4 regions of the Streptomyces sp. NPDC097595 genome follow, and region 2 is predicted to be linked to each of the others. Evidence: riboswitches for the same ligand, from Rfam matches in the RefSeq annotation. Region 2 holds a riboswitch; each other region holds the start of a gene.
The links. Region 2 has a riboswitch for cobalamin ahead of ACIQZN_RS25530 (ribonucleoside-diphosphate reductase subunit alpha). Riboswitches for the same ligand answer to the same signal wherever they lie in the genome.
Positions count from the first base shown of each region.

Region 1: it holds a riboswitch for cobalamin, as region 2 does, so the genes downstream of both, ACIQZN_RS01780 (prenyltransferase/squalene oxidase repeat-containing protein) here and ACIQZN_RS25530 (ribonucleoside-diphosphate reductase subunit alpha) in region 2, are expected to answer to the same signal.
Region 3: it holds a riboswitch for cobalamin, as region 2 does, so the genes downstream of both, ACIQZN_RS10810 (ABC transporter substrate-binding protein) here and ACIQZN_RS25530 (ribonucleoside-diphosphate reductase subunit alpha) in region 2, are expected to answer to the same signal.
Region 4: it holds a riboswitch for cobalamin, as region 2 does, so the genes downstream of both, metE (5-methyltetrahydropteroyltriglutamate--homocysteine S-methyltransferase) here and ACIQZN_RS25530 (ribonucleoside-diphosphate reductase subunit alpha) in region 2, are expected to answer to the same signal.

Region 1 covers NZ_JBIWCN010000001.1:408,461-416,004, forward strand. Annotated here, with positions in the region: gene ACIQZN_RS01765 (molybdopterin-dependent oxidoreductase) at 1-740, shown strand, start outside; gene ACIQZN_RS01770 (molybdopterin-dependent oxidoreductase) at 888-1,382, shown strand; gene ACIQZN_RS01775 (prenyltransferase/squalene oxidase repeat-containing protein) at 1,390-2,802, opposite strand; cobalamin riboswitch at 2,924-2,997, opposite strand; cobalamin riboswitch at 3,098-3,229, shown strand; gene ACIQZN_RS01780 (prenyltransferase/squalene oxidase repeat-containing protein) at 3,400-6,120, shown strand; gene ACIQZN_RS01785 (hypothetical protein) at 6,117-7,091, shown strand; gene ACIQZN_RS01790 (energy-coupling factor transporter transmembrane component T) at 7,088-7,544, shown strand, end outside.
Region 2 covers NZ_JBIWCN010000018.1:35,252-42,795, reverse strand. Annotated here, with positions in the region: gene ACIQZN_RS25535 (ribonucleotide-diphosphate reductase subunit beta) at 1-447, opposite strand, end outside; gene ACIQZN_RS25530 (ribonucleoside-diphosphate reductase subunit alpha) at 447-2,843, opposite strand; cobalamin riboswitch at 2,983-3,121, opposite strand; gene mctP (monocarboxylate uptake permease MctP) at 3,174-4,790, opposite strand; gene ACIQZN_RS25520 (DUF3311 domain-containing protein) at 4,787-5,041, opposite strand; gene ACIQZN_RS25515 (GntR family transcriptional regulator) at 5,282-6,052, opposite strand; gene ACIQZN_RS25510 (extracellular solute-binding protein) at 6,335-7,544, shown strand, end outside.
Region 3 covers NZ_JBIWCN010000005.1:300,516-308,059, forward strand. Annotated here, with positions in the region: gene ACIQZN_RS10800 (ABC transporter ATP-binding protein) at 1-215, opposite strand, end outside; gene ACIQZN_RS10805 (FecCD family ABC transporter permease) at 212-1,228, opposite strand; gene ACIQZN_RS10810 (ABC transporter substrate-binding protein) at 1,303-2,340, opposite strand; cobalamin riboswitch at 2,402-2,589, opposite strand; gene ACIQZN_RS10815 (beta-ketoacyl-[acyl-carrier-protein] synthase family protein) at 2,627-3,850, opposite strand; gene ACIQZN_RS10820 (acyl carrier protein) at 3,847-4,086, opposite strand; gene ACIQZN_RS10825 (acyl-CoA dehydrogenase) at 4,329-6,173, opposite strand; gene ACIQZN_RS10830 (beta-ketoacyl-[acyl-carrier-protein] synthase family protein) at 6,225-7,472, opposite strand.
Region 4 covers NZ_JBIWCN010000001.1:419,745-427,288, reverse strand. Annotated here, with positions in the region: gene ACIQZN_RS01845 (GNAT family N-acetyltransferase) at 1-268, opposite strand, end outside; gene panD (aspartate 1-decarboxylase) at 299-724, opposite strand; gene ACIQZN_RS01835 (hypothetical protein) at 1,289-1,579, shown strand; gene ACIQZN_RS01830 (hypothetical protein) at 2,108-2,656, opposite strand; gene ACIQZN_RS01825 (IS3 family transposase) at 2,956-3,837, opposite strand; gene ACIQZN_RS01820 (transposase) at 3,834-4,175, opposite strand; gene ACIQZN_RS01815 (TetR-like C-terminal domain-containing protein) at 4,263-4,745, shown strand; cobalamin riboswitch at 4,811-5,030, shown strand; gene metE (5-methyltetrahydropteroyltriglutamate--homocysteine S-methyltransferase) at 5,199-7,517, shown strand; gene ACIQZN_RS01805 (hypothetical protein) at 7,542-7,544, opposite strand, start outside.

The DNA of each region.
Region 1 (7,544 bases), on a different contig from region 2:
ACACGGACGTCGTCCGCCACGACACCGGCGCCTTCGGCTCGGCCGGCACCGTCGTCGCGGGCAAGGCGGTGCTCCTCGCCGCGACCTCCCTGGAACAGCGCCTGCGCACCCTGGCCGCCCGCCACACCGGAGTCGCCCGGCATCTGTGCGTGCTCGGGGCGGAGTCCGTCGACTGCGCCGGCCGGCTCGTCACGCTCAAGGAGCTGTACGAGGCGGGGCACGCCCTCGGCGCGGCGGACGAGCTCGCGGCCGACGGGCACTGGGGCGGCTCGCCGCGCTCGGTCGCCTTCAACGCGCAGTGGTTCCGGATCGCCGTCGACCCCGGCACCGGCAAGATCCGCATCCTGCGCAGCGTCCACGCCGCCGACGCCGGGAAGGTCATGAACCCGATGCAGTGTCGCGGTCAGGTCGAGGGCGGGGTGGCCCAGGCGCTGGGCGCGACGCTCTTCGAGACCGTCCGGGTGGACGACCGGGGCAGGGTCACCACGGCCGCGTTCCGCCGCTACCGGCTGCCCCAGTACGCCGACGTGCCCCGGACCGAGGTGCACTTCACGGAGACCTCCGACTCGATCGGCCCGCTCGGCGCCAAGTCCATGAGCGAGAGCCCCTTCAACCCGGTCGCGCCCGCGCTCGCCAACGCCCTGCGGGACGCCACGGGCGTCCGCTTCACGGAGCTCCCGGTGACCCGCGACCGCGTCTGGCGGGCCCTGCACCGGCGGGCGGAGGGCGTCGGCCGATAGACCAGGACCTTGCCAGGCCCGTACTCGTACATAGCTCAGAAATGCGAGCCGAAGAGGCGACCTGACATGGCAATCGCGGTTCACCGCTCCGGCGGTCGGGTATCACTGCGCGCAGCCGCAGCACCGACCGCCGCGAGGGGACCGACGATGAACCGACCGAGCACCGCCCCGCACCCCACGCCCGCGGGCACCTTCGCGCTCTGGGGCGACCTGGCCGATCCGGTCACCCTGTCCGTCGCCCGGCTGCGGCGCGACTGGGAGCAGCACCGGGCCGAGGTCGTCTTCGACTGCGCGACCTCCGGCCCCCAGCGCCATGCGTTCGCCGGACCGCTGCTGCGCGAGGTGGTGGCCGCCACCCTGCCCCGCTTCGCCCCGCTCCGCCGCAAGGAGCGCTCGCGCCTCCTGCTCGCGGTGAGCGGCGGCGACGGCCACCACACCGTGCTGTCCTGGGCGGAGATCGACGCGGACTTCGGTAACGCGCCGGTCCTCCTCGCCACCCGGATGGACGGCCACGACCTGGACGAGTCCGGCACCCAGCTCGTCGTCCCGTCCGACCGGTGCGGCGCGCGCTACGTCAGCGCCGTCACCGGCATCTGGCTCGGCCACCACCACCGCGAGGAGTCCGTCCCCGCGGTGGTGTGACGGTGTGTCAGGCGCCCCACTTCAGGGCGATCGTGTCGCCCACGCCGATGGAGCGGTTGCGGGCGGCCGCGGTGAAGGCCGAGCCGTCGACGCTCGCCTTCCAGGTGTTGGAGCCGCTGTTGGCCTTGCCGTTGAGCGAGGTGAGCTGTCCGGTGCCGGAGGACGGGGTGACCCCGCTGACGCAGCCGGACGGGGTGGCCGCACTCGTGGCCGCGTCGAGAACCGCTCCGAGCGTGGTCGTGGATCCGGTCGGGGTGAGCGGGACGGAGCACACCTTCAGGCTGCCCGTGCCGTCGTCCACGGTCAGTGCGAAGGACGTCGCGGTGCCCGAGGTCAGCGAGGTCTGGCCCACCCACTGGGGTGCGCCCGAGGTGACCGGCGTGGGCGGGGTCGCCGTGAAGCCGCCGCCCGCCACCGCGCGCAGCCCGTCGATCGACGCGTACGCCTGCGGGCCGGTGTCGGTCGGGAGGTACTTGAATCCGCCACCGGGGTTGAACTGCTGGCTGATCAGGAAGTCGACCGGGGTCTTGCCCTTGCTGGTGAGGAAGTCACCGGTCTGGGGGTTGATCCCGCACGCGTTGAGCCCGGAGACGGCCCAGCCGTTGGAGTCCGTGTTGACGCCGAACATGGCCTCGAACGCACCGGTGTTGGCGATCAGCTTGCCCTTGAGGAACGTCTTCGCCTGCACGATGTCCGGATCGGTGTTGGCGACGCCCGACACGCAGAGCGCGGCCATCGCGGCCCCGGTCATGTCGATGTCGCTGTCGGCGGCCAGCGCGCCCGGATCGCCCTCGGCCTTGCTGTAGTTCCAGCCGCCGTCGTCGTGCTGGTTGGCCCGGATACGGGTGATCACCGCGTTGCGCAGCGACTGCGGTACGCGTATCTGGCCGCTGGTGGTCCTGGCGCCGTTCAGGGCGAGCGCCGCGAACACCGTGCCGTTGAAGTTGGCGGAGGGGCCGAAATAGCCGGGCTCGGCGGTCTGCCAGTAGCGGTACATGTCCGCGACGAGGTTGCGTGCCGCCGAGACGCGCGCGGGGTCGATTCCGGCCGCGTAGGCGTTCAGCGCGGCCCGCTCGTAGTCGGTGACGACCGGGGACGCGGACGGCCAGGCGCTGGTGGCCAGGAGGTTTCTGTACACCGTCCGCGCGTTCTTGGTCGCGTCGCCACCGGGGGTGACGTCCACCGCGGCGGTGCCCGCCGCCGCGAGCGCGCTGAAGGCCCACTCGTTGGACAGACCGGTGCCCGCGTACGAACCGTCGGACTGCTGAAGGGACTTGAGGTACGTCACACCGTTCGTCTTGGACGTGGCGATCTGCGCGGGCGTGGCGGTCGCCGCGGCCGGCAGGGTGGTGAGCGCGAACGCGCCCAGCGCGGCTACCGCGGTGAGGGCGGTGCGGTGGACAAGGGCGGGACGGGGCATGGCGTGCTCCAGGGTGAAGGGACGCCGACCCGCCCGGTGGCCGGCCCTTTCGAGCGCACGCAGCGGACTTGGCCGCCGTCCGCGAACGCGTGGACCGACTTCCAGATAGCCATCACCGCTTGGGCATTCGGGCTCGGAGGCGGTAGAAGCCCCCACACCGCTGCGCGTCAGCCCCGGATTCCCACCGGGTTCCCCCACTCGGCAGTGCGGGACAGTACCCGACGCCGGGCGGGTCCGCCACAGGGCCCCGGTGCGCCTCGGCGTCACGTCGGGGGCGGCCTTGACGGACCGTACGAACGCATGCTCCACTCGCTCCGATACGCAAGCTGTTCCAGGGGAAGCCGGTCGAAGTCCGGCGCTGACCCGCAACCGTAGACCCGGCCTGGCCGGGTGAGCCGGAGTACCTGGAGCTTGTTCCACAGCAACAGACGCCGTCGCGGACTACGGCGTGGTGCGCCCCGTGACGACGCGCGGTTCCTTGCGGAACTCGGGCGGCGTACTGCTGCCACGTCTTCGTACCCCCGCATCGGCCACACCCGAGGGGGCCCGGTGGGGACCATGCAGCGCCCGGACACAGGTGCACGAAGACGTCAGGGCATGTTCACGGCCGCGCTCTGCGCACTCGGCCTCCTGGCCGCGGTCTGCTTCGCCTTCCTGCCCGGCGCCCAGCGCGCCGCGGCGGCCCCGGCCGCCGACTGCACCGCCACCAAGGGCGCCGTCGTCGCCGTCGACTTCGGGCCCTTCGGCGGCACGGTCCAACGCGGCTGCGACACGACCCCCACCACCGGCTACGAGCTGCTGCACGAAGGCGGATTCAGCACCGAGGGCACCCAGCACGACGGACCCGCCTTCATCTGTCGCATCGGGTACGGCGCCTTCAACTCCGGTACGCAGTACCCGACTCCGGACAAGGAAGCCTGTGTCCTCACCCCGCAGGCCACCGCGTACTGGTCCTACTGGGTCGCCTCGGCCGGACAGGACGACTGGTCCTACAGCCAGTACGGGGCCATGAGCCGCAAGCTCAAGGACGGCGACGTCGACGCCTGGGTCTACGGCGGCACCGATGTCGAAGGCACCACGGGCAGGCCCACCTTCAGCCCCGACGACGTGCGCCCCGGAGGAGGGTCCAGCCCCGACCCGAGCGGCGAACCGACCGGGGCACCGGGAAGGGTGGACGTCGCCGCGGCCGCGAGCTGGCTGAAGGACGGCCTCACCGACGGCGAACGCATCGTGGACGAGGGCGCCGAGACCCCCAACTACCTCCTGACGACGGAGACCGCGTACGCGCTGGCCGCCGCCGACGGCAGGAGTGACGCACTCGACAAGGTCACCTCGTTCCTCGCCGCCCACGTCGACGACTACGTCTCGTCCAACGGCAAGGACCAGCCCCTCGCGACCGCGGCCGCCGCCCGGCTCGCCCTGCTCGCGGAGTCCACCGAGGGCGACGCGCACTCCTTCGGCGGCCGCGACCTGATCGCCGACCTCACCGGCAACGTGTGCACGGAACGCGCCCCCGGCGACGGCTGCACCGCCCCCGGAGACATCCGCGGCATCACCTACGCCGACGAGCAGGCCCGCGCCGTCCTCGCCCTCCTGCGGGCCGGCGAGAAGCCGGACACCGCCTCGGTCGACCGGCTGGTCCAGGTGCAGTGCAAGGACGGCGGCATCACCAGCATCCTCATCCAGCCGGGCGAGCGCTGCGAGGGCGACGCCGGCACCACCGGGCTGATCGCACTCGTCCTGCACGCGGCGGGCGGCCACGACGACGCCGTCGCCAAGGCCCGCGACTACCTCACGAAGACGCAGCTCGACACCGGGGCCTTCCCGGGCTACGCCGGGTCCACCACCGGTGACGTGATCACCACCGCCTACGCCGCCCAGACGCTGCGCGCGCTCGGCGAAACGAAGCGGGCCGGGGCCGCCGAGGGCTGGCTCTCCCGCGTCCAGCTCAAGGGCGGCGGCTTCGGCTACGACCAGGACGCCGTCGACCCCACCCTGTACGCGACCCCCGTCGCCGTACTCGCCGGTGCGCGTACCGATCTCGCGACGCTCACCACCGAGAAGAGCGAGCCCACCACCCCACCGACCACCACCCCTCCCACCACCGAGCCCCCGGCTCCCGGGAAGGGCCCCGACCTGAAGAAGGGCGTGGCCTACCTCACGGGCGCGGCGCAGCTCAAGCAGGGCCGCTACTACCCGGTCGGCCCCGGCTCCGGGCGCGCCGACTTCGGCCTGACCATCGACGGCGCCTACGCGCTCGCCGCCACCGGCCTGAACAACGCCAGGCTGCGCGGCATCGTGGACTTCCTGGACGACCAGGGCAAGGACGGCGAAGGACGGACGGTCAACGACTGGACGGGCGCCGGCACCGAGTACGCCGCCGGCGGATCGATCGGCAAGACCGCGCTGCTGGCCGAGGCCGTTGGACGCGACCCCCGCGACTTCGCCGGGCAGGACCTGATCGCCGCCCTGGACAAGGCGGTGTGCCCCGCCGCGAGCACCGCCCCGGACCGCTCCTGCGCGGCCGAGGGCGCCTACACCTACGCGCCGTCCGTCTTCTCGCAGGCGCTCGCTGTCATGGCCCAGCTGCGCGCGGGGGACAAGGACAACGCGAAGGCGCCGCTCGCCTACCTGGAGAGCCTGCAGAACGACGGCAACGGCGCCTGGCCGAGCCTGATCCCGCCGACCGGCGACTCCGACGTCGACTCCACCGCCATCGCCGCGATGGCCCTCGACCTCGCCGGCGGGGACCAGGCGGACGCGGCGGTCGGCAAGGCCCTGAAGTGGATCGCCTCCAAGCAGCTGCCCGACGGCGGATTCCCGGGCGCGGCGGGCAACTCCGTCAACTCCGCGGCCCTCGCCGTGCAAGGACTCTCCCTCGACAAGGACACGTACAAGAAGGAGATCGACGCGGCGCTGAAGTTCCTCGCCGGGCAGCAGAACGGCGACGGCGGCTTCAAGGTCGCCAAGGAGGGCCAGCCGGGCTCCGACCTTCGGGCCTCCACCCAGGCCGTGGGCGGCGCCACCGGCATCTCCTTCGGGAAGCTGGACCGCAGCCTCGACGGTACCTCCGCCCAGGCCACCCCCACCGACGACACCGGCGGCACCCCGCAGATCCTCACCCCCGGCGACGACGACTCCGGTTCGGGCGGCGGCATCGTGAACGCGGACGGCGGAAACGGCGGTGACGGCGGCGCCCTTGCCTCCACCGGGGTCCAGGTCACCGCGCTGGCGGCCTTCGCCGTGCTGCTCACCGCCCTCGGCTGGTGGGCCGTCGCCGCCGCCCGGCGCCGGGTCGCGGCCGGAGCGGGACGATGAGGCCGGTCCTGCGCACCCTGAGGCCGGGCCCGTCCACCCTGAGGCCGGTCCTGCGCACCCTCGCACGCCTGGTGGCCGCGCTCGGCCTCACCCTCGCGGGGCTCGGCGCGACCGCGTCCCCGGCGGCGGCCGACCCGCAGCCCATGGGCCGGTGCACCACCACGTCGGGCGCGGTCCTCGCCGTCGACTTCAGCCACTGGGGCGGGCCCATCTACCGGGCCTGCGGGACGACTCCGACGACCGGCTACGAGCTGCTGAACCAGGGCGGCTGGCGCACGGTGGGGACCGGGCACGACGGACCCGCCTTCATCTGCCGGATCGGCTTCAGCGGCTACAAGAGCGGCAAGCAGTTCCCGCCCACGTCCGAGGAGGACTGCGTCCTCACGCCCCCGGCGTCCGCCTACTGGTCGTACTGGCACGCCAACCCCGGTGCCAACGACTGGGAGTACAGCCGGCTCGGCGCCATGCTCTACCGGCCGAAGCCGGGCAGCGTCGACCTGTGGATCTTCGGCGGCACCGACATCGGGGGAACCAAGGGCCGCCCCAAGGTCACTCCCGACCAGCTGCGGGCCCACAACACCAAGCCCAGTGGGGCCGGTTCGCCCGCCTCCACCGAAAAGGCGCCCGGCCTTCCGCCGGATGTGGACACGGGACCCGCCCCGGAGCAGGGCGCCACCCAGGAGAACACACCGTCCCCGACGCACTCCAAGAAGCCGAAGGCGTCCGAGAAGCCCGAGAAGAGCGAGTCGCCCTCGCCGTCACCGTCTCCGCCGGACACCCCCACCCCCTCGGACACCCCGAGCGCGGGCGCGGCGGCCGCGAAGGGCAAGACCCCGGTACTCAACGCCGAACCGACCGCCGACGCACCCCACGACGCCGGTTCGGTGCTGCCGGTCGTCGCGGGCGCCGCCCTGGTGGTGCTCATCGGTGGCGCCGCGTTCTACGCCGCCCGCCGCAGGCCGCACGAGTGAGCACGGTCGCCCGCCCTGCCGCGCAGCCGCCGGCCGCCCCGCCCGGTCCCGTACCGGACCCGGGCGGTCGGCGGCTGCCGCGCGGTCTGCATCCGCTCGCCTGGTGGATCTGGGCACTCGCCCTCGCCACCGCGGTCAGCCGCACCGCCAACCCGCTGCTGCTCTTCCTGGTGCTCGCCGTCCTCGGCTACGTCGTCACGGCACGCCGGACGACAGCACCCTGGGCCCGGGGCTTCAAGTACTACCTCTACCTGGCGCTGACCGTCGTGGCGATCCGCGTCACCTTCCGCGCGGTCTTCGCCACCGGCATCACCCCGCACGACCACTTCCTGTTCGCCCTGCCGCACATCCCCACCCCCGACTGGTACGCCGGCATCCAGCTCGGCGGCCCGGTCTCGCTGGAGGCGGTCCTCTCCTCCGCCACGGACGGGCTCCGACTGGCGTGCATGCTGT
Region 2 (7,544 bases):
GCGGAAGCAGAACTGCGCCTTCTCGCGGATCGAGGGGATGTTCTCCACCGCCGCGAACGCCGCCGCGCGGTCGTCCGGGTCGGGCAGGTAGGTGTCGAGCAGCGTCAGATAGAACTGGACGTGCACGGCCTCCTCGAACAGCTGCCGCGACAGATACAGCCGCGCCTCGGGGGAGTTGATGTGCTTGTACAGCGTCAGCACCAGGTTGTTCGCGACGATCGAGTCACCCGTCGCGAAGAACGCCACGAGCCGCCCGATCAGGTGCTGCTCGGCGGGCGTCATCTTGGCGAGGTCCGCCACGTCCGAGTGGAGGTCGACCTCCTCCACGTGCCAGGTGTTCTTGATCGCGTCCCGGTAGCGCTCGTAGAAGTCCGGGTAGCGCATGGGGCGCAGGGTCAGTTCGAAGCCCGGGTCGAGCAGGTTCTTCTCGTGGTTGACAGCGGTCATTACTGGCAGGCCTCGCAGGACTCGGGGTTTTCCAGGGAGCAGGCGATGGCGTCCGCGTCGGGAGCCTGCGCCTGCTGTACGGGGATGGGGGCGGCGGCCGACGCGGCCCCGGACGCGGCACGGGCGATCCGGGTCGCCGGACGCGACCGCAGGTAGTACGTCGTCTTCAGGCCCTGCTTCCAGGCGTACGCGTACATCGAGGAGAGCTTGCCGATCGTCGGCGTCTCCAGGAACAGGTTGAGCGACTGGCTCTGGTCGAGGAACGGGGTACGGGCCGCCGCCATGTCGATCAGGCCGCGCTGCGGGATCTCCCACGCGGTGCGGTACAGCGCCCGCACGTCCGCCGGAATCCAGGCGAAGCCCTGCACCGAGCCGTTCGCCTCGCGCAGCGCCTCACGCGTCCGCGCGTCCCACACGCCGAGCCGCTTCAGCTCGTCCACCAGATAGCCGTTGACCTGGAGGAACTCGCCGCTCAGGGTCTCCCGCTTGAAGAGGTTCGAGACCTGGGGCTCGATGCACTCGTAGACACCCGCGATCGAGGCGATCGTCGCGGTCGGGGCGATGGCCAGGAGCAGCGAGTTGCGCATCCCGGTCTTCGCGATCCGGGCCCGCAGGGCGTCCCAGCGCTCCGGCCAGTTCACCTCGGTGTCGTAGTGGTCGGGGTGCAGCACCCCGCGCGCGGCCCGGGTCTCGGACCAGGCGGGCAGCGGACCGGACCGCTCCGCGAGGTCGCAGGACGCCTCGTACGCGGCGAGCATGATGCGCTCGGCGATCTTCGTGGAGAGCGCCCGGGCCTCGGGGGAGTCGAAGGGCAGCCGCAGCTGGAAGAAGACGTCCTGGAGCCCCATCGCGCCCAGGCCCACCGGCCGCCAGCGGGCGTTGGACCGGCCGGCCTGCTCGGTCGGGTAGAAGTTGATGTCCACGACCCGGTCGAGGAAGGTCACCGCCGTCCGCACGGTGGCGTCAAGACGCTCCCAGTCGATCGAGCCGCCGTCCACGAACGCGCCGAGGTTGACCGAGCCGAGGTTGCAGACGGCCGTCTCGCCGTCGTCGGTGACCTCCAGGATCTCGGTGCACAGGTTCGACGAGTGCACGACCCTGCCCGGCTCGGCGGTCTGGTTCGCGGTGCGGTTGGAGGCGTCCTTGAACGTCATCCAGCCCTGCCCGGTCTGCGCCAGGGTCCGCATCATCCGGCCGTACAGCTCGCGGGCCGGCATGGTCTTGCGGGCCAGGCCCTTCGCCTCGGCCGCCCGGTACGCGGCGTCGAAGTCGTCGCCCCACAGGTCGGTCAGCTCGGGCACGTCCGCCGGGGAGAACAGCGACCAGGCTCCGTCCGCGTCGACGCGGCGCATGAACTCGTCCGGGATCCAGTGCGCCAGGTTCAGGTTGTGCGTGCGCCGCTGGTCCTCGCCCGTGTTGTCGCGGAGCTCCAGGAACTCCTCGATGTCCGCGTGCCAGGTCTCCAGGTAGACCGCGGCGGCGCCCTTGCGGCGGCCGCCCTGGTTCACGGCGGCGACGGAGGCGTCCAGCGTCTTGAGGAACGGCACGATGCCGTTGGAGTGGCCGTTGGTGCCCCGGATCAGCGAACCGCGGGCGCGGATGCGGGAGTACGAGAGGCCGATGCCGCCCGCGTGCTTCGACAGCCGGGCCACCTGGTGGTAGCGGTCGTAGATCGAGTCCAGCTCGTCCAGCGGCGAGTCCAGCAGGTAGCAGGAGGACATCTGCGGGTGGCGGGTGCCGGAGTTGAAGAGCGTCGGCGAGGAGGGCAGGTAGTCCAGCCGGCTCATCAGCCCGTACAGCGCCGCGACCTCGTCCAGCGCCCGCACGGAGTCGTCCTCGGCGAGCCCGGCGGCGACCCGGAGCATGAAGTGCTGGGGGGTCTCGATGACCTGGCGGGTGAGCGGGTGGCGCAGCAGGTAGCGGCTGTGCAGGGTGCGCAGCCCGAAGTACCCGAAGCGGTCGTCGGCCCCGTCCGCGAGGGACCGTTCGACCAGGGCGTCCAGGGCGGCCGCGTGCAGCGTGACGAACGCGGCGGTGCGGTCCGCGATCAGGCCCTCGCGGTGGCCCACGGCGACCGAGGCGGAGAACGAGGTGGCGCCCTGCCCGGCGGCCTCGTCCGCGATGGTGCGGGTGAGCAGCCGGGCGGCGAGCCGGGAGTAGGCGGGGTCCTCGGAGATGAGGCCCGCCGCGGCCTCGGTGGCCAGCGAGCGCAGCTCCGCCTCGTCCGACCGGGCGTTGCGGCCGCGCAGGGCGGCGGCGGCGACGCGACCGGGGTCGGTGTCGGGCAGGTCGGCGGTGAGGTCGGTCAGGGTCCGCAGCAGTGCGGTACCCGGTCCGTCGCTCGCGGTCCCCGTTGCTTCGGCCGCTGAAACCGGATCGGCTGGCGCGATGGTCACGTGGTGCTCTCCCTCGCTCGGCTCTGGGCCGGCGGAGAGCGGGGGCAGCCGGGCAGGAGCGGGCCCGGGCGGGGCGGCACTCCGTGCGGCGTCCACCGGCCCATCCACGAGGCCCGGACGTCTGGGCATCCGGTTCGGTCGAGCCGGATGCGCTGTCGGCAGGTCCTCGGACTCCACGGGTGCGCGAAAGCGCACCGAATACACCGTTGCGGGACAGTTCCGGATTCACACCGGATTCCCCTGCGGCGACAGCGAGCACGAGCATACATGTGGGGGCCGCCCTGTCGGGCAGCCCCCACATCTTGTGTCGCGTGGCGTAAAGGTGTGCGGTCAGTGACCGCCCGGCGCTCCCGCCGTGGCCGGCGGCAGCTTCTCCTGGACGCCCGGGTCGCCCGCGTCCGCGGTGTAGTCGCCCGGGGAGGTCTCGTCGATCCCGGCAGGCGCCTTCACGGCGTTCAGGACGAAGGTGAGGACGACGACGACCACGACGTTCAGCACGAACGCGGTGAGGCCGATGTAGCCGATCTCACCGAGGCCCGGGATCTCCTTGGAGGACCCGCCGAAGTGCTTCTGCGTCGGGCTCGCGACCCCGTACGCGGCAGCCGTACCGTAGATCATGCCGACCGCCCAGCCGGCGAGTAGCGCCCAGCGGTGGAACCACCGGGTGAACAGGCCGCCGACCAGGGCCGGCATCGTCTGGAGGATCCAGATCCCGCCGAGCAGCTGGAAGTTGATCGCGACGGTCTTGTCCATGGTGAGGACGAAGGCGAGGGCGCCGACCTTGACCAGCAGCGACACCAGCTTGGAGACCTTGGTCTCCTGCTCGGGCGTCGCGTCCGGCTTCAGGAAGTCCTTGTAGATGTTGCGCGTGAACAGGTTCGCCGCGGCGATGGACATGATCGCGGCCGGTACCAGGGCGCCGATGCCGATCGCGGCGAAGGCCACGCCCGCGAACCAGTCGGGGAACATGTTCTCGAACAGCTGCGGGATGGCCAGCTGGCCGTTGTCCACCTTGACGCCGGCGGCGATCGCCATGAAGCCGAGCAGCGCGAGCAGGCCCAGCATCAGCGAGTAGAGCGGCAGGATCGTGGTGTTGCGGCGGATCACCTCACGGCTGCGGCTGGAGAGCGTCGCCGTGATCGAGTGCGGGTACATGAACAGCGCCAGCGCGGACCCGAGCGCCAGGGTCGCGTAACCCCACTGGCCGGCCGCGGCCGGTGCGAGGCCGCCCGCGCCCGCCTTGGTGAACTTGTCCTGGGCGGAGGCGAAGATGTCGTCGAAGCCGCCGAGCTTGATCGGGATGTAGATGATCGCGACGGCGATGACCAGGTAGATCAGCCCGTCCTTGACGAACGCGATCAGCGCGGGCGCCCGCAGCCCCGAGGAGTAGGTGTACGCGGCGAGCACCGCGAACGCGATCAGCAGCGGCAGGTCCTTGACGAACCAGTTGGTGTTCTCGCCGCCGCCGACGCCCATCACGTCCAGCACCGCCTGGATGCCGACGAGCTGGAGCGCGATGTACGGCATGGTGGCGAGGATGCCGGTGACCGCGACGGCCAGCGACAGACCCTTCGAGCCGAACCGGCCGCGGACGAAGTCCGAGGTGGTGACGTACCCGTGCTTGTGCGAGACCGACCACAGGCGCGGCAGGAAGGTGAAGATCAGCGGGTAGACCAGGATGGTGTACGGCACCGCGAAGAAGCCGGAGGCGCCGGCCGCGTAGATCGCCGCGGGCACCGCGACGAAGGTGTACGCGGTGTAGAGGTCGCCGCCGAGCAGGAACCAGGTGACCCAGGTGCCGAACGACCGTCCGCCCAGGCCCCATTCGTCGAGGGTGGCCTCGTTCTCGGCCCTGCGCCAGCGGGCGGCCAGGAAGCCCATGACCGTGACGGCCAGGAAGAAGAAGATGAAGACGCCGAGCGCGACGCCGTTCACGCCGTCCTTCATGCCGACGCACCCCCCTTGCGGGCGCGCTGGTCACGCTGCCACAGCTTGTAAGCGATCATGGTGAGCGCGGTGGAGATCAGCACCCAGAGCATCTGGTACCAGTAGAAGAACGGGATGCCGATGAAGGTCGGGTCGATCTTCGCGTACGAACTCACCCAGAGCATCGCCACGAACGGCGCGATGAGACACAGGGCGATGACCACCCGCAACGGCGTGACCGTCGGTGGCTTTCCTTCTGGTTCTTCCGCCATGGCGGCGACTCCGTCCCCTCGCTGATCACCTGTAATGCGCAGGAAATCTAGGCGAGGGATCCGGCCACCGTCACCCCCTGTCCGCATTGCGGTCCGGCAACGGTCGCCATGGACCGGCCGGATGGCCCCAATGGCGGCAAACGTCCGGGGGTTGGTCCAGGCCAAGCCGGGCCACGGGAACGCCGAACGGCCCCCGGGGGCGGGTCCGGGGGCCGTTCGGAAGCACATGCGTACGACGGGTCAGTCCAGCGGCCGCTTCAGGCGGGCCACGAACTTGTAGCGGTCGCCGCGGTAGACCGAGCGCACCCACTCGACCGGTTCGCCCTGCTCGTCCAGCGAGTGCCGGGAGAGCATCAGCATCGGCAGGCCCACGTCGGTGCCGAGCAGCCCGGCCTCGCGCGGGGTGGCGAGGGAGGTCTCGATGGTCTCCTCGGCCTCGGCCAGCCGGACGTCGTACACCTCGGAGAGCGCGGTGTAGAGCGAGGTGTACTTGACCAGTGAACGGCGCAGCGCGGGAAAGCGCTTGGCCGAGAGGTGCGTGGTCTCGATGGCCATCGGTTCGCCGCTCGCCAGGCGCAGGCGCTCGATCCGCAGGACCCGGCCGCCGGCGCTGATGTCGAGCAGCCCGGCGAGGGTGTCGTCGGCGGTGACGTAGCCGATGTCCAGGAGCTGCGAGGTCGGTTCGAGGCCCTGGGCGCGCATGTCCTCGGTGTACGAGGTGAGTTGCAGGGCCTGGGAGACCTTCGGCTTGGCGACGAAGGTGCCCTTGCCCTGGATGCGTTCCAGCCGGCCCTCGACGACCAGCTCCTGGAGCGCCTGGCGCACGGTGGTGCGCGAGGTGTCGAACTCGGCTGCCAGGGTCCGTTCCGGGGGGACGGGGGTGCCCGGCGGCATGGTGTCCGTCATGTCGAGGAGATGTCGCTTCAGCCGGTAGTACTTCGGTACGCGCGCGGTGCGCGTCCCGGCGCCCGCACCCGTCTCGTTCTCCGAACTGCCCCCGTCGGCGCCCATGGCCCGCCTTCCCGACTGCTGCGTTGCTGCCGTCACCGGCTCCTCCGTCTGTCGCGGCTCACATGGTGGCACGGTCCGGTCACGGCTCGTCGCCCTCCCTCAGGTGTCGGTCCTATAACGGACGCGAGTGCACTTCTTATACACCCTTGACACCCCTAAAGGTCTAGGCCAAGCTCCCGGTACTGGTCTAAACCATTAAAGACCAGGTCCCAGCCCCGGAAGTACTCGGCGACGTTTTCGCGCGGTGGGGAGGGGGGTTGCAGCATCCCTGAGGAGGGTGGCGTGAAGCGCAAGCTCATCGCGGCGATCGGCGTCGCGGGCATGTTGGTTTCCATCGCGGCGTGTGGTTCGGACGACAAGACGTCCTCGAAGGACCCGAAGGACCGCAAGGAAGACCTGACTGTCTGGCTCATGGGCGAGGCCCAGTCGACCTGGCCCGAACTGGTCAAGGACGTCAACGCCCAGTTCAAGAAGAAGTACCCGAACGTCAACGTCAAGATCCAGTACCAGGGCTGGGCTGACAAGGTCAAGAAGCTCGACACCTCCCTCGGTGGCGACAAGTTCCCGGACGTTGTCGAACTCGGCAACACCGAGACCATGCAGTACATCCTCAACGGTGCGCTCGGCGAGATCGACACCTCGAAGTACGAGAACTCGGACACCTGGATCAAGGGCCTCAAGGACACCTGCTCCTACGAGGGCAAGATCTACTGCGTTCCTTACTACGCCTCCGCCCGCCTCGCGGTCTACAACAAGGACATGCTGAAGGCCGGTACCGGCAGCGACGTCCTCCCGCAGAACGAGGACGACTTCCTCAAGGCGATGGACAAGGTCCAGGCCGAGCTCGCGAAGAAGGACAAGCGCGCCTCGTCCCTGTACTACCCGGGCCGTTACTGGTACGCCGCGATGTCCTACGTCGCAGCCGAGGGCGGCCAGATCGCCAAGTACGACGAGGGCTCGAAGGAGTGGAAGGCCAGCCTCTCCACCCCCGAGGCGCAGAAGGGCATCCAGCACTTCATCGACCTGGTCAAGAAGTACAACAAGGCCGACCAGACGAAGGACGAGCAGGACCACGCCAACGTCATGGCCAACGAGAAGGCCGCGGTCATCTATGGCCAGGCCTGGGAGGCCGGCAGCGTCACCACGGGCGAGAACGGCAACCCGAAGCTCGACGGCAAGATCGCCACGGCCGGTATGCCCGGCCCGAACGGCAAGGCGCTCCCGTCCTTCATCGGCGGCTCCGACCTCGCCACCATCTCCAAGTCCAAGGTCCAGGACCTCGGCGAGGAGTGGATCTCCCTCTTCACCAACGCGAAGTCCATGGACGTCCTCGCGTCGAAGAACATCCTCCCGAACAACGAGAAGCAGCTTGAGCCGCTGAAGGCCAAGCCCGAGACGGCCGCCATCGCCAACGCGGTGCCGGACGCCTGGTTCACGCCGATCGCTCCGGGCTGGGCCTCCATCGAGAAGGAGGAGATTCTGGAGAACATGC
Region 3 (7,544 bases), on a different contig from region 2:
AGCGGTTCGCCGTCCAGCGTGACGACGCCCGTGTGCGGGGCGAGGACCCCGGCGAGGATGCGCAGCAGCGTGGACTTGCCGGAGCCGTTGGGGCCGATGAGGCCCACGGTGGTGCCGGGCTCCGGGGCGAGGGTCACGCCGTCCAGGAGGAGGCGGCCGCCGGCTTCCCGGGCGACCCGTTCGGCCCGCAGGCCCTCGGCCGTCGTCCCGGTCATGCGGGCCGCCTGGTGCGGTAGAGGACGGCGACGAAGGCGGGCACGCCGATGAGGGCGGTGACGACGCCCACCGGGACCTCCTGGGGGTCGAGGACGGTCCGGGCGAGCGTGTCGACCCAGACGAGGAAGACGGCCCCGGCGAGCGCGGTGACCGGCAGCAGCCTGCGGTGGCCCGAGCCGGTGAGGGCGCGGGCGGCGTGCGGCAGGACCAGCCCGACGAAGCCGATGGCCCCGGCCGAGCTGACGAGCGCGGCGGTGAGCAGCGCGGTCGTGCAGAGCAGCACGGTCCGCACGCGGGCGACGTTCACCCCGAGGGCGGCGGCCGCGTCCTGCCCGAAGGCGAAGGCGTCGAGCGTACGGGCGTGGCCCAGGCAGATCAGCAGGCTGACGGCGAGGACGGCGGAGCAGACCCACACATCGGTCCAGCCGACCCCGCCGAGCGAGCCGAGCAGCCAGAACAGCACGCCCCGGGTCTGCTCGGCGTCGGCGGCCGTCATGACGACGAACGAGGTCAGCGCCGAGAACAACTGCATGGCGGCGACGCCGGAGAGCACGACCCGGTCGGTGGAGCCGCCCAGGGTGTGGCTGAGCAGCATCACCAGCGCGAAGGAGCAGAGCGCTCCGATGAACGCCCCGGCCGGCAGCGTCACCGCTCCCCCGCCGACGCCGAGCACGACGACCAGGACCGCGCCGGTGGACGCGCCGGAGGAGACGCCGAGGACGAAGGGGTCGGCCAGCGGGTTGCGCAACAGGGACTGCATGACGGTCCCGCAGACCGCGAGTCCCGCCCCGCAGACGGCGGCGAGCAGCGTACGCGGCATGCGCAGGTTCCAGATGATGCCGTCGCGGATCGGGCTGAGCCGGACCTCGCCGATGCCGAGGTGGGCGGCGACGGCGGACCAGACGTCCATGACGGAGATCCGGGCCGGTCCGATGGTGACGGCGACCGCGACGGACAGGGCGAGCAGCACGAGGCCGCCGGTCCACAGGAGGCCGCCGCGCAGTCCGCGCAGCCGGAGGCGTGCGGCATCCGGGGTCTTTGCGGGAGGCGCCTCGTCGGGTGGGGCGGTGAGCCGGTCGGTGGCCGTCACCCCGCGAGCCCGAAGTCGCGCAGCCCGGCGGCCACCAGCTCCACGCCCTCGACCGTGCGGATGGTCGGGTTCATGGCCTGGCCGCTGAGCAGGACGTAGCGCTTGTGGCGTACGGCGTCCATCTTCTTCGTGACCGGGTTGGACTCCAGGAAGGCGATCTTCCCGGCGGCGCTCTCGGCGGTCTGGGACTTGCGGGTGAGGTCGCCGATGACGAGGACGTCCGGGTTGCGGTCGGCGACGGTCTCCCAGTTGATCTGGGGCCATTCGTCGTGCGTGTCGTCGAAGGCGTTCTTCAGGCCCAGCTCCCGGGTCATGATGCCGGGCGCCCCGCAGCAGCCCGCCAGATAGGGGGACTCGGAGTTGGCGAACCAGTACATGACGGAGGTGCCGGACGCGTCGATGCCGTCGGCGGCCTTCCGGATACGGTCCTGGAGCCGCGCGACCAGCTTCTCGCCGCGCTCCGGCACGCCGAACACCCGGGCCAGCTCGCGCACTTCGGTGTAGACGCTGTCCATGGTGAGGGCGCCGGTGCGGACGCCGTCGCCGTCCTTGGTGTTGTCCTTGGCGGTGCAGTCGGCGGGCGCGACATAGGTGGGGACGCCCAGCTTCTCGAACTGCTCGCGCGGGGCGACGCCGCCCTTGGCGAGGGTCGACTCGAAGTCGGCGGCGACGAAGTCGGGCTCCTGGTCGAGGACCTTCTCGGAGGAGGGCCGGTTGTCGGCGATCCTCTTCACGCCCGCGTTGGCCTTCTCCAGGCCCTTCATCACCGGGTCCGTCCAGGTGGCGGTGGCGGCGATCCGGTCCTGGAGACCGAGCGAGAGCAGGATCTCCGTCGTGCCCTGGTCGACGGAGACCGCGCGCCGGGGTGCGGCGTTCACGGTGACGGTGCGCCCGCAGTTCTTGAGCGTGACCGGATAGCCGTCCGCCTTGCCCGCTGCGTCGGCCTTCTCGGACGGGGACCCCCCGCAGGCCGTCAGCAGCAGGAGTGCCGTGGTGAGCAGGGCGGCGGAACGGACGGGGCCTATGAACGGCACGGGGTATACCTCGGCGTCTCTGGGCCCATGCGCGGGGCCCGCTGTACGGTCCGCCGCCCGGTCCCGGACGGCGGTCGCCAGCAGGTCTTCGGACTCGGGTTCGTCCGGGCGGGACGCCTTCCCGGGAGACGCCGGGTCTCCCAGTGGCCGTGGCCCCGCCCGTCCCCCTCACCGCTGCGCGTCAGTTCCGGATTCGCACCGGATTCCCTGACCCCTACGTGGAGTTCGACTGGCTCCGGGGAAGCTATCACGGGCGTCCGCGCAGCTCAGAGCCGCCCCCAGGGGCTCATGGACGTTGCAGGGCCACCACCGCGTTGTGCCCGCCGAAGCCGAAGGAGTGGCTGACGGCCCGGCGGACGGGCCGTACCAGCGGCACCTTGGTGACGCAGTCGATGTCGAACCCGGGCGCGGGTGCGTCCAGGTTGGCGACCGGCGGGATCACCCCGCGCTGGAGGGTGAGGATCGTCAGCCCCGCCTCGATCGCCCCGGCCGCGCCCATGCAGTGCCCGAGCACGCCCTTGGGGGCGGTGACGGGCGGGCGGTGCGGGTACACCCGGCTGATCAGCGCGGCCTCGGCGGCGTCGTTGCGCAGGGTCGCGGTGCCGTGCGCGTTGACGTGCTCCACCTCGTCGGCCCGCCAGCCCGCGTCGCGCAGGGCGGCCTCGACGGCGGCCCGGGCGATCCGCCCGTCGGGGTGCGGGCTGGTGGGGTGGTGGGCGTCCGTGGTGGCGCCGGTGCCGGCGAGCAGGGCCCGGGGTTCGGCGCCCCTGGCCTCCGCGTCGGCGGCGCGTTCCAGCACCATGACGGCGGCGCCCTCACCCATGACGAGTCCGGCGCGGTCGGCGGCGAAGGGCCGGCTGAGCCGGGACAGGTCGCCGTCCGCGAGGGCGGCGGCCCCGGACCGGGCGAAGCCGGTCATGGCGATCGGGAAGAGCGTCGACTCGGTCGCCCCCGCGATGGCCACGTCGCACTGCCCGGAGGCCAGCAGGTCGCGGGCGACGGACAGCGCGGTGACGCCGGACGAGCAGGCCGTGCAGGGGGCCATGCTGGGGCCGGTGGCCCGCATCTCGATCGCGATCTCGGCGGCGGGCATGTTGGGGATGGTCAGCAGGACCCCGGCGGGCGAGGTCGCCTCCGGGCCCTTCCGCTCCAGGACCAGCGCCTGGTCGGTGAGGTGCGCGGAGCCCCCGCTGCTGGTGCCGACGACGACCGCGACGCGGCTGCCGTCCCAGCCGGCCGGGTCGAGCCCGGCGTCGGCGACGGCCTCCCGGGCGGCCAGGACGGCGAACTTGACGTACCGGCCCATCCGGAAGGCGGTACGACGGCCGATCTCGGCGTCCAGGTCGATGCCGTCGACCACGCAGGCGAAGCCGATCGCGCACCCGGCGAGCGCGGGAACGGTGCGCGCCGGGCTCACGGCGGCGCACACCCCCTGCCAGGTGGACTCGGTGTCGTTGCCGACCGGGGTGATCATGCCGAGCCCGGTGACGGCGATGGCCGGTGTCCTCATCGGACGCCGGCCGACGCGTGGAGGTGGGCCGTGAGCTCGGCGAGAGTGGTCCCCCGGGTCAGGGCGCCGGTGTCCAGCTCGACCCCGGTGGTCTCCCGGAGGACGACGGCGAACTCGGCGGCCGCGAGGGAGTCCATGTCCAGGCTGTCCATCGTGGAGTCCGGAAGGATCTCGGCCACGGGCACCTTGAAGGTACGGCTGAGTACATCGGTGATGCGGGGGTGGATCGTGCTCATGGTCTCCCTTTCCTCATGCCCATCCGGCGGGGTGCCCGGCGCCGGCGCGCACGGCCCCGACGCCGGAACAACTGAGCAGCGTCGCTCCGGTTACGCCTTGCGGCGAACCGATTCGCCAACGCCCGTCCGGGACGCCCCGGACCATCGCGCGAACACGGCGACGGTCGTCCAGTAGGCGAGGAGGACGGCCCCCGCCCCGAGCCCCCGCACGGCCCGTGCCGCACGGCGTGTCCGAGTGCCCCTCATCGGCCCGCCTCCATGTGCCAGTGGGCCTCCGGATCGTCGTACGCCTCGGCGTAACCGGCGCCGGTGATCGGCCAGTCGGCGAGCAACTCGTCGGGGAAGGCGAAGGAGTCGGCGAGCCCCGGGAGGTGGGGGGCCACCGCCTCGATGAGCCGTTCCGTGTGGTCCGTCAGCGCCTCCGCCTGACTGGTGCTCAGATGGCCGGCCGCGAGCAGGTCACCGCTGTCGCGCGCGACCCGGCCCAGGGCGAACAGCCGGGCCAGCTCGCCGAGCCGGTCCCGGTCCGCCCCGGCGGGCAGCGCCTCGACGGCCTCCGCGTACGCCTCGGCCGCCTGCCGGCAGGCGTGCGCCTCGACCCCGCGCAGCGCCGGGCCCGCCGCCGCGTTCCAGCGGCCCAGCGGGTCGCCGTGCGCCATCCCGGCCGCCCGGGCCCCGGCGCGCGCGAACCACAGCTCCTCGGCGCACCCCAGGAGCCGGACCAGGAACCGGAGGTCGGTGAGGTCGCCGTGGGCCGGGGCGGCGGGCTCGTACGCGGGGCGGTCGGCGAGCAGGGCGGCGGCGGCCCTGGCGTGGACGGCGAGGTTGTCGCCCTCGGCGGTGATGGCGCCCTCGACGCCGGTGACGAGCGCGGCCATCCCGTTGTTCTCCAGGAGGCCCTGGGCGCCGCAGCGTTCCCGGGACTCCACGATCACCGCCCTGGCCTGCCAGGTGATCCAGCCCTTGGCGATGTCCACAAGGCGCTCGGCCGCCTCCCGCCCGGCCTCGGGCCCCGCCTGGGCCGCCTCCCAGCGGTCCAGGACGCGGCGGTGCAGCAGGCTCATGGCGAAGACCGTGGCCATGGCTTCGGCGAGCGGCCCGTGGTGGGTGCGGTACGCGAGCACCGGCAGCCGCGCCCCGCGTCCGGCGGAGACCTGGCGGTGGCCGCCGTACCGCACCGCGACGGCCAGCGTGGCTCGCGCGGAGCCGACGGCGCTGGCGCTCATGGAGATCCTGCCGGTGACGACCCGGGCGATGGAGGCGAGGAAGCGGCGCCTGCGGCCCTCGATGGCGCTGCGGAACTCCCCGTCGTCGTCGATCCGCCCCTGCGGGCCCGTCAGCAGCGCCTCGCGTCCCACGAAGACGTGGTCGAACGAGGTGAGGCTGTGGTCGACGGGGCTGCCCATGCGGGCGGGCAGCCTGCGCACCCGTACGCCCGGCAGCGGCCCGGTGGCGTCGGTGAGCGGCACAAGCAGCAGGAACACCCCCCGGTCGGCCCCGCCGGCCAGCAGCCGCGCGGCGACGAGCCCCGTCTTGGGGCCGCCGGGCTGCCCGGTGTTGGGCATGAACTTCTGCGCCCCGCAGTGCGGGGTGTGCAGCACGAATCCGTCGCGTACGGGGTCGTAGGAGGCGGTCGTCTCGACGGCCGCCGCGTCGTTGCCGTGCGCCACCTCCGTACACAGGAAGGTTCCGGTACGCCGCAGCGCCAGGAAGTCCGACAGGTCGCGGGGGCTGTCGGCGATGTGGTCCAGGAGGCTGCCGAGGAAGAGGTTGTAGTGGATGCCCGCGATGGTGGCGAGCGCCGGGTCGACCGGGGCGAGCCACTCGTGCAGGGCCGCCAGCGCCCGGAAGTCGGAGGCCGGGCGGGCGGCGCTGTCCAGGGAGTCGTTGAGGGTGCGCAGTCGTGCGTACGCGCGGGCGAGCCGTTCGTCCGGGGTGCCGCCGGCGGCAGGGCCGGGCGGCAGCCGGAACGGTTCGGTGGCGACGAGCCGCCGCCAGAAGCCGTGCTCGCGGCGGGCATCGGCGCCGAGGAGTACGGAGGTGAGCGGGCGCGCGAGGGGATCGGCGCCGGTGAGCGTGGTGGTCATACAAGGCTGAACGACCGGCGTACGGTCAGGACACCGCGCTCGTGCAGATGTTCACCGGCCGGAGGGGCGAACCCGTTCGAAGCAGAGGGCGACGTTGTGCCCGCCGAAGCCGAAGGAGTGGCTGACGGCCCGCTCGACGCGCAGGCGGCGCGGCTCCTTGGTGACGCAGTCGATGTCCCAGTCGGCGGGCGGCGCGTCCAGGTTGGCGACCGGCGGGACGACCCCGTGTTCGAGGGTGAGCACGGTGGCGGCGGCCTCGATCGCGCCGGCGGCGGCCAGCGTGTGCCCGAGGACGCCCTTCGGGGCGGTGACCGGGGGCCGGTGCGGGAAGAGCCCGGCGATCAGCTCGGCCTCCATCGCGTCGTTCAGCGGGGTCGAGGTGCCGTGCGCGTTGACGTGGCCGACGTCATGGGCGGCCCAGCCCGCCGCGTCCAGGGCGGCCTCGACGGCGCGCCGTGCGCCGTGGCCGCCGGGGTCGGGCGCGGTCGGGTGGTGGGCGTCCGTGGCGGCCCCGGTCCCGGCGAGCACGGCCCGCACCCGGGCGCCCCGGGCCGCCGCGTGCGCGCCGCGTTCCAGGACGAGCACGCCGGCGCCCTCGCCGAGGACGAAGCCGTCGCGGTCGGGCGCGAAGGGGCGGGATGCGGCGGCCGGGTCGCCGGTGCGGGTGGACAGCGCGCCCAGCTGGGCGAAGGCCGCGGCGACCAGGGGCGTCAGGACGGATTCCGCGCCGCCCGCGACGACGAGGTCGCAGCGGCCGGTGGCCAGGAGGTCGTGCGCGGTGGCGAGGGCGGTGGCGCCCGAGGCGCAGGCGGTGGCCGGGGCCAGGCTGGGGCCGTGGGCGCCCAGGTCGATGGCGATCTCGCCGGCCGCCGCGTTGGGCATCATCATCGGCGCGAGGAGCGGCGAGACGGCCTGCGCGCCGCCGCCGTCGAACCGGCGGACGTTGTCCACGAGGGCGGAGACCCCGCCGACGCCGACGCCGAGCACGACGCCCACCCGGCCGGCGGCCCAGCGGTCCGGGCGCAGCCCGGCGTCGGCGACGGCCCGGCGCGCGGCGACCAGGGCCATCTTCGCGAACCGCGCCATCCGCCAGCCGGCGCGGCCCCCGATGGCCTCGTCCAGATCGGTCCGGTCGGCCCGGCAGGCGAAGTCGGCGGGCAGTCCGGCCAGTTCCTCGCAGGGCCGGGCCGTGGAGCGGCCCGCGCACAGCCCGGCCCAGAAGGAGCGCTCGTCGTCGCCCGCGGGGGTGATCAGCCCCAGCCCCGTCACCACGGTCGCCGTCCCCGTGTCCCGCACCATGCCCCGGCCCTCCCCTGCGTCGTCGGTCCTTCGCAAGGGGAACGCGTCGGAGGCCGTCGAGGGTGCGGTCCC
Region 4 (7,544 bases), on a different contig from region 2:
GCGAGGCCCACTTGGCGGCGTACGGGCACAGCGGGACGACGGGCACGCCCTCGCGCCCCGCCATGGCATAGAACTCCCTGACCAGGGCGGAGCCGATGCCCTTGCCCTCGTGCCCGGACCCGACGACCGTGTGGACGGCGACGAGCCCGGCGGGCTCCCCGTCCAGCACGAAGTACGCGATGACGCCGACGGCCTCGCCGTCCTCGTACGCGGACAGCTTGCCGGCCGCCCGGTCGTCATGGATCTCGGGCCCGGTCTGCTCTGCCATGGCGGTGTGCCCCTCGTTCGACGAGCCGCCTCAGCGCGCCGAGGGCACCGCGTGCGGGCTGCGCTCGGTGTCACTGCCCGGCACGGGCGCGGAGGCGTCGGCACCGAGTGCGACGATGCGGTTGTCCGCGTCGACGTGCACGATACGCGGGACGAGGGCACGCGCCTCGGCATCCTCGACCTGGGCGTAGCTGATGAGGATGACCAGATCACCCGGGTGCACCAGATGGGCGGCGGCACCATTGATCCCGATCACCCCGGACCCGCGCTCGCCCTCGATGACGTACGTCTCCAGCCGGGCCCCGTTGTCGATGTCCACGATGTGCACGAGCTCACCGGGCAGCAGATCCGCGGCCTCCATGAGCTCGGCGTCAACGGTGACGGAACCCACGTAGTGCAGGTCGGCCTGGGTGACGGTGGCACGGTGGATCTTGGACTTGAACAGAGTACGCAGCACTTTGGACTCCTCCGAGACGGCTCCCTGCCTGCTTTCTGCAGGTCAAGGGCGGTCTCAAGTGTACACCGGCACACCCCGAACGATGTTTATGAGGAACATCGCTCTGGTCAGGTGAGGCAGCTTCCCACCTGGGGCTATTCCGTCACTCAGGCGCCTGTTGAAACGATCGCCCGGGAATGTGCGGGGACACACCCTGACCGGATACTGACTTCACTGATGACCCATCAGGCATGCAGGAGGTCCCTCTGCACACGGACGGCGTGCGGACGTGGGACGCATCACCGACCTCTCAGGCACCGACATCGCTCCGGTTCAAGGAACGCGACCCCCTTTTGACCATCAGGGCGCGATGCTCGACCGCTCCGAGAGGTGAGCTCGTCAGGTACCAGTCGTCCAGGCCGCACGGCAGCGTGGAACTCGCGAGCAAGGCGCGTCAGCGCCGGCGCCGGCCCGCCCGGGCTGAAGCCGAGGTCACGCGCCCCTGCGCACTTGCGTGCGCCGCTCCTCCATTTCGCACTGTCCCACCGCTGGCGAACCGACCTCGCACACCGTGAAGGAGAGCCGTTGACGCCGACTGAGGAAGTGCTCCAGGATCTGGCTCAGCCCTCGAACGTCTCCGTCCAATCCGATGACGCACTGGTCGGCAAGGTGAAGGCCGCCATAGCGACGGACGACAAGAAGCGGAAGGAGAACGAGGACGAGCAGCTCAGCCCCCACATAGGACACGATCTAAGCAACCATGTAACGTACTGCGAGCCGTCCCAGGGAATGCGTTCACAAGCTTCATCAATTCCAAAAATAATAGGAGCCGCGGCAGGAATGCCGCGGCTCCTATTATTTACTTCTTTCTCGTGAGGTAGTAGGTATCCCGCACATCGGGATCCGACGTCAAGAAGAACAGGCGAAGTTCTCCCTTCTCACCTCTATTGATCCCAATGTCCCAAACCGCCTCTTTTGGCGGAGGTTCCGTGCGAGATGCGGCATCGTTTGGATTGAGTTCAGTCGCCGACCTCGCGCCTTCAGCCAAAGAACCCTTTTTCCCTTTACTGATAGCCGAGGTCGCCTTGACCTGAATCACCCACCCATCCCCTACGGTGTTCCCGCCTCTGTACGCTCCGGGCTCCAACAGGCGCCAGGACCCCGGACCCGACATGCGCCAGGCATCGTCGAAAGCGAACTCCTGCCCGTCAAGCTTCTCCACGACCGCGCGGTGCTCGGGCTGCAGTTTCAGAGAACTACCCTTCCAACCCGCCCAAGTCCCGTATATATCAGCGGCAGTCACCTTGACGGGGGATGGGGGCGGGTCGGTACGACTATCCACGCAGGAACTGAGAGTCAGCACCCCGACACATGCCATTGCGAGTCCAGCGGCTGGCACGTGTCTCACCGCTCAGGCTCCCGCATCACGATCTGCTCACTCCACCGAAAGGTCATCTTCATATCTCTTTGTCCGTTTGGAAACAACGCCCCGGTACGATTAGACAATGCCATGGCCCCTGGATCCTTAGCACCGCCTTCGTAGCCCTCCTTGGAAACCCCTCGCGTCAAGGACTTCTTCGTCATCATATTCGTGAGGATGAACTCCACCTTCCCCCTCTTGGACTGCTTATCGTATCCAGTCACTGTGGCTTTGAGGTTGAAGGAACCAAGGACGGCGCGAGTGGCACCTTCCGAGTTATTCGGGGAGTCACCGACGAACAATTGTGCGGCAGCGGATGACAATTCACCTGCCATCAAGTCAGTGAGGGATAGATTATTCATCGCCGCCCCATATTTGGTCTTGTAATCGAGGCCCTTGATAGTCTCACCGATTTTCACCCCCTTGCGATGTGCCAGGTAATCACGCACAACCGACAACCATATGTGACGCTTCACACCTTCTGTTATCTTGTCGTTTTCGTCGAACTGGTACGCCAGTGGTGTCGCGCCCATGAACCACAGCGCTACCAGCTGAGTGGCAGTCGGATTGAGTATGGCTTCGGCGTCTGGAAAGGATATTCCAGAGCGATAAGCTGCTGTCGCTCGCCTCCCCAACTCGTCCTGGCGCGGGCTGCTGCCGCCGTAATCACAGCTGTAGTAGCAGCCGTTCTTGCCGGTGCCTCCGGGGGCCTTGCCGGCGTCCTTGCGCTGCTCGCCTGTGCGTAGCTCGCTGTGGCCAGTCCCGTCATCGGTGAAGAGACCGGAGGGGTCACTGAAGGTTGACCTGACCCCTTTGGGGCCGACACGTCCGATTATGCCGCGAGTGTGAGGGGGTGGCTTCTTCGTTGCCGTTCCTCGTGCGGCGTCTGGTAGCCGATGGCTGAGTGGAGACGGCGGTGGTTGTAGTACGTGATCCACCGGAACGTGTCCGCCCTGGCCTCGGCCCTCGTCGGCCAAGCCTCCCTTCCTATCTCGGTTTTGAGGCTGCCGAAGAAGGACTCTGCGGCAGCGTTGTCGTAGCAGGATCCGGTCCGGCCCATCGACTGGCGTATGTCCAGCTCACGGCAGGTTTCCCGCATGAGCCTGGACGTGTACTGGCTGCCGCGGTCGGTGTGGAAGATCGCGTTGCCGGCCGTGTGGCCCTGGTGATGGGCCATGCGGAGAGCCGCTTCGGTCAGTTCCGCCTGCATGTGATCGCCGATCGACCAGCCGACCAGTTCCTTCGTGCACAGGTCGATCACCGTCGCCAGGTAGAGCTTGCCTTCCCCGGTGGGCAGCTCGGTGATGTCTCCGACGAGTTTCAGACCGGCCATCGGAGCGGTGAAGTCACGCATGACCAGGTCCTTCGCCGGCACCGCTTTCCTGTCCTGGCGGGTCAGCGACTTGCGTCGCCGCCTGGAGACGCCCTGGATGGCGTGCTCGCGCATGATCCGCGCGACCCGTTTCCTGTTCGCCGTGACGCCCCGGCGGTGCAGGGCCCGGGTCACGCGCAGGGCACCGTAGGTTCCCGACGAGGCGTCGTGGACCTGCCGGATCTCCGCGAGCAGGCCCTCGTCCGAGGTGTTCTTCGCGTCTCTCGCGGGCTGCCGGTTCTTCCATCCGTAGTAGCTGGATCTGTCCCATCCCAGCAGGTCACACACCCTTTTGACCGGGTGTTCCGCGCGGATCTCGTCGACGAAGCGGTAGCGGATCACTGCCCCGTCTCCCGTGCGAAATAGGCGGCCGCCCTCTGCAGGATGTCGATGTCCTGCCGGGCATGCGCCAGCTCGTGGTTCCGCTCGGCCAGCAGCCGGTCCAACTCGCGGACCTGCGCTTTCAGCGCTTCGACCTCCCGGCTCACCGCGGCATCACCGCCGTCGTTGCCGGCAGCCTTGCGCCTCCGGCCCAGCTCACGCTCCACCCACGTGCCCAGCGTCGCCTTATGCACGCCCAGCGACCGCGCGATGTCCGCAACCGGCCGCTCCGGCGAGGAGAGCACCAACTCGACCGCGTCGTTCTTGAACTCCTCCGGAAACTGCTTGCCACGAGCCATGGCCGACCACTTCCACCCGCAGGCCGCCACGCGACCTGCCGTTCAGGTGTCGGCATCGAAGGGGTCACTTCAGCACTGGCCGACACCGTGGACGCCGCCTGGGCCGCCGCCCCCGTCGACGACCCGGCCGCCCGGATCGAGGCATGGGCCACCGCCTTCCGGAGCTGGGCACTGTCCCACCCGGAGGGCTTCCGCCTCATCTACGGCGACCCGGTCCCCGGTTACCGGCCGCCCGAGGGCGGCGCCGCCCCGGATGCCGCCCGCCGGGTCTGCACCGGCATCACGGCGCTCGCCGCCGCCGCGTGGCCGCACGCCGAACGCCGCTACCGGGACAGCGACTTCGAGTGGTCCGACTTCGATCCCGGTCTGCTGGACAAGGTCCGCCCCGCTTTCCCCGGCCTGCCCCCGGCCGCCGTGGCCCTCGCCCTGCGCATCTGGAGCCACCTGCACGGCCTGGTGTCCCTGGAGGTCTACGGTCACATGCAGCGGCAGGCCCTCAGCCCGGAGAAGCTCTTCCGCGAGGAACTGTCCCAGCTCATCCACTCCTTCGTCCTCGCCCCACGGAGCTGAGGACCGGCCGAGGACCGGCGGAGGCCGGCGTGAGACGGGTGTCCCTCCACCCGGCGGCACCACGTAAGGTGGCCGCAGCAGCTGGTTCGCCCCGTCCGCCAGGCGGGGTGTCGCAAGAGGGAACCCGGTGGGAATCCGGGACTGCCCCGCAGCGGTGAGCGGGAACGACCGCCGTCATACGCACTGGGCCCGGGACGGGTCTGGGAAGCGACGGCCAGTAGGTGTCCTCCGGTACGGAGGGCGTGCCCGCGAGTCCGAAGACCTGCCAACTGCCCGCGCACGGACCATTCCGTACGCGGACATTCCGGTGACCTCGTGGGCGGGTCGGCGTACACACCAGACGGAGCAACCGCGCCGCGCCGCGCGAGGACCGTGTCCGTCGGGTCGTCGTCACCTTCGCGCTCTCGTCCCGTCTCCGGGATCTCAGGGATTCATCTCGCGAAGGAGATCTCCGTGACATCCAAGTCCGCAGCCGCGGCAGCACGCGCCACCGTGTACGGCTACCCCCGCCAGGGCCCCGACCGGGAGCTCAAGAAGGCCGTCGAGGGCTACTGGAAGGGCCGCGTCAGCGCGGACGCCCTCCGGCAGACCGCCGCACAGCTCCGGCACGACAACCGGCAGCAGCTCGCCGACGCCGGCATCCAGGAAGTCCCCACCGGCGACTTCTCGCTCTACGACCACGTCCTGGACACCACCGTCATGGTCGGCGCCATCCCCGAACGCCACCGCGAGGCCGTCGCGGCCGACGCGGTGGACGGATACTTCGCCATGGCGCGGGGCACCCAGGACGTGGCGCCGCTGGAGATGACCAAGTGGTTCGATACGAACTACCACTACCTGGTCCCCGAGCTCGGCCCCGGCACCGTCTTCACCGCGGACTCCACCAAGCAGGTCGCGGAGCTCAAGGAGGCCCTGGCCCAGGGCCTCACCGCGCGGCCGGTGCTGGTCGGCCCCGTCACCTATCTCCTGCTGGCCAAGCCGGCCCCCGGTGTGCCCGCCGACTTCGAGCCGCTGACCCTGCTGGACCGGCTGCTGCCGGTGTACGCGGAGGTGCTCGCGGACCTGCGCGCGGCGGGGGCCGAGTGGGTGCAGCTCGACGAGCCGGCGCTCGTCCAGGACCGCACCCCGGCCGAGCTCAACGCGGCCGAGCGCACCTACCGTGACCTCGGCGCGCTCACCGACCGGCCGAAGCTGCTCGTCGCCTCCTACTTCGACCGGCTGGGCGAGGCGCTTCCGGTCCTGGCGAAGGCCCCCGTGGAGGGCCTGGCGCTGGACTTCACCGAGGCCGCCGCCGCCAACCTCGACGCCCTCGCGGCCGTGGGCGGACTGCCGGGCAAGCGCCTGGTCGCCGGTGTCGTCAACGGCCGCAACATCTGGATCAACGACCTCCAGAAGTCGCTGTCCACGCTCGGCACCCTCCTCGGGCTGGCCGACCGCGTCGACGTGGCCGCCTCCTGCTCGCTGCTGCACGTGCCGCTGGACGCCGCCGCCGAGCGGGACATCGACCCGCAGATCGTCCGCTGGCTGGCCTTCGCCCGGCAGAAGACCGCGGAGATCGTCACCCTGGCGAAGGCCCTCGCGCAGGGCACCGGCACCATCACCGGTGAACTCTCCGCCAACAAGGCCGCGCTGGCCTCCCGCGCCGGCTCCCCCCTCACCCGCGACCCGGCCGTGCGCGCCCGGGCCGAGGCTGTCACGGACGCGGACGGCCGCCGCTCCCAGCCGTACGCCGAGCGGGCCGCGGCCCAACGGGCTCACCTGGGGCTGCCGTTGCTGCCGACGACGACCATCGGCTCGTTCCCGCAGACCGGCGAGTTGCGGTCGGCGCGCGCCGACCTGCGGGCCGGGCGCATCGACACGGCGGGTTACGAGGAGCGCATCCGGACGGAGATCCAGGAGGTCATCGCCTTCCAGGAGAAGACGGGCATCGACGTCCTGGTGCACGGCGAGCCCGAACGCAACGACATGGTCCAGTATTTCGCCGAGCAGCTGACCGGGTACCTCGCCACCCAGCACGGCTGGGTGCAGTCCTACGGCACCCGGTACGTGCGTCCGCCGGTCCTCGCCGGGGACATCTCGCGCCCCGAACCGATGACGGTGCGCTGGACCTCGTACGCCCAGTCGCTGAGCGACCGCCCGGTCAAGGGCATGCTCACGGGCCCGGTCACCATGCTCGCCTGGTCGTTCGTCCGCGACGACCTGCCGCTCGGGGACACCGCCCGGCAGGTGGCCCTCGCCCTGCGCGACGAGGTCGACGACTTGGAGGCGAGCGGGACTTCGGTGATCCAGGTGGACGAGCCGGCGCTGCGCGAGACGCTGCCGCTGCGGGCCGCCGACCGGGCGGACTACCTGGCCTGGGCCACCGAGGCGTTCCGGCTCACCACCAGCGGCGTGCGCCCGGACACCCAGATCCACACGCACATGTGCTACGCGGAGTTCGGTGACATCGTCCAGGCCATCGACGACCTGGACGCCGATGTCATCAGTCTGGAGGCCGCCCGCTCCCACATGCAGGTGGCCCGCGAGCTGGCCGCCCACGGCTATCCGCGTGAGGCGGGTCCGGGCGTCTACGACATCCACTCGCCCCGCGTCCCGAGCGCCGAGGAGGCCGCCGAGCTGCTGCGTACGGGGCTGAAGGCGATCCCCGCCGAACGGCTCTGGGTGAACCCCGACTGCGGCCTCAAGACGCGCGGCTGGCCCGAGACCCGCGCCTCGCTGGAGAACCTGGTCGCCGCCGCCCGTACCGTCCGGGCGGAACTGCCCGCCTCCTGAACGGGGTTGCCGGGGGCCGGGACGTCA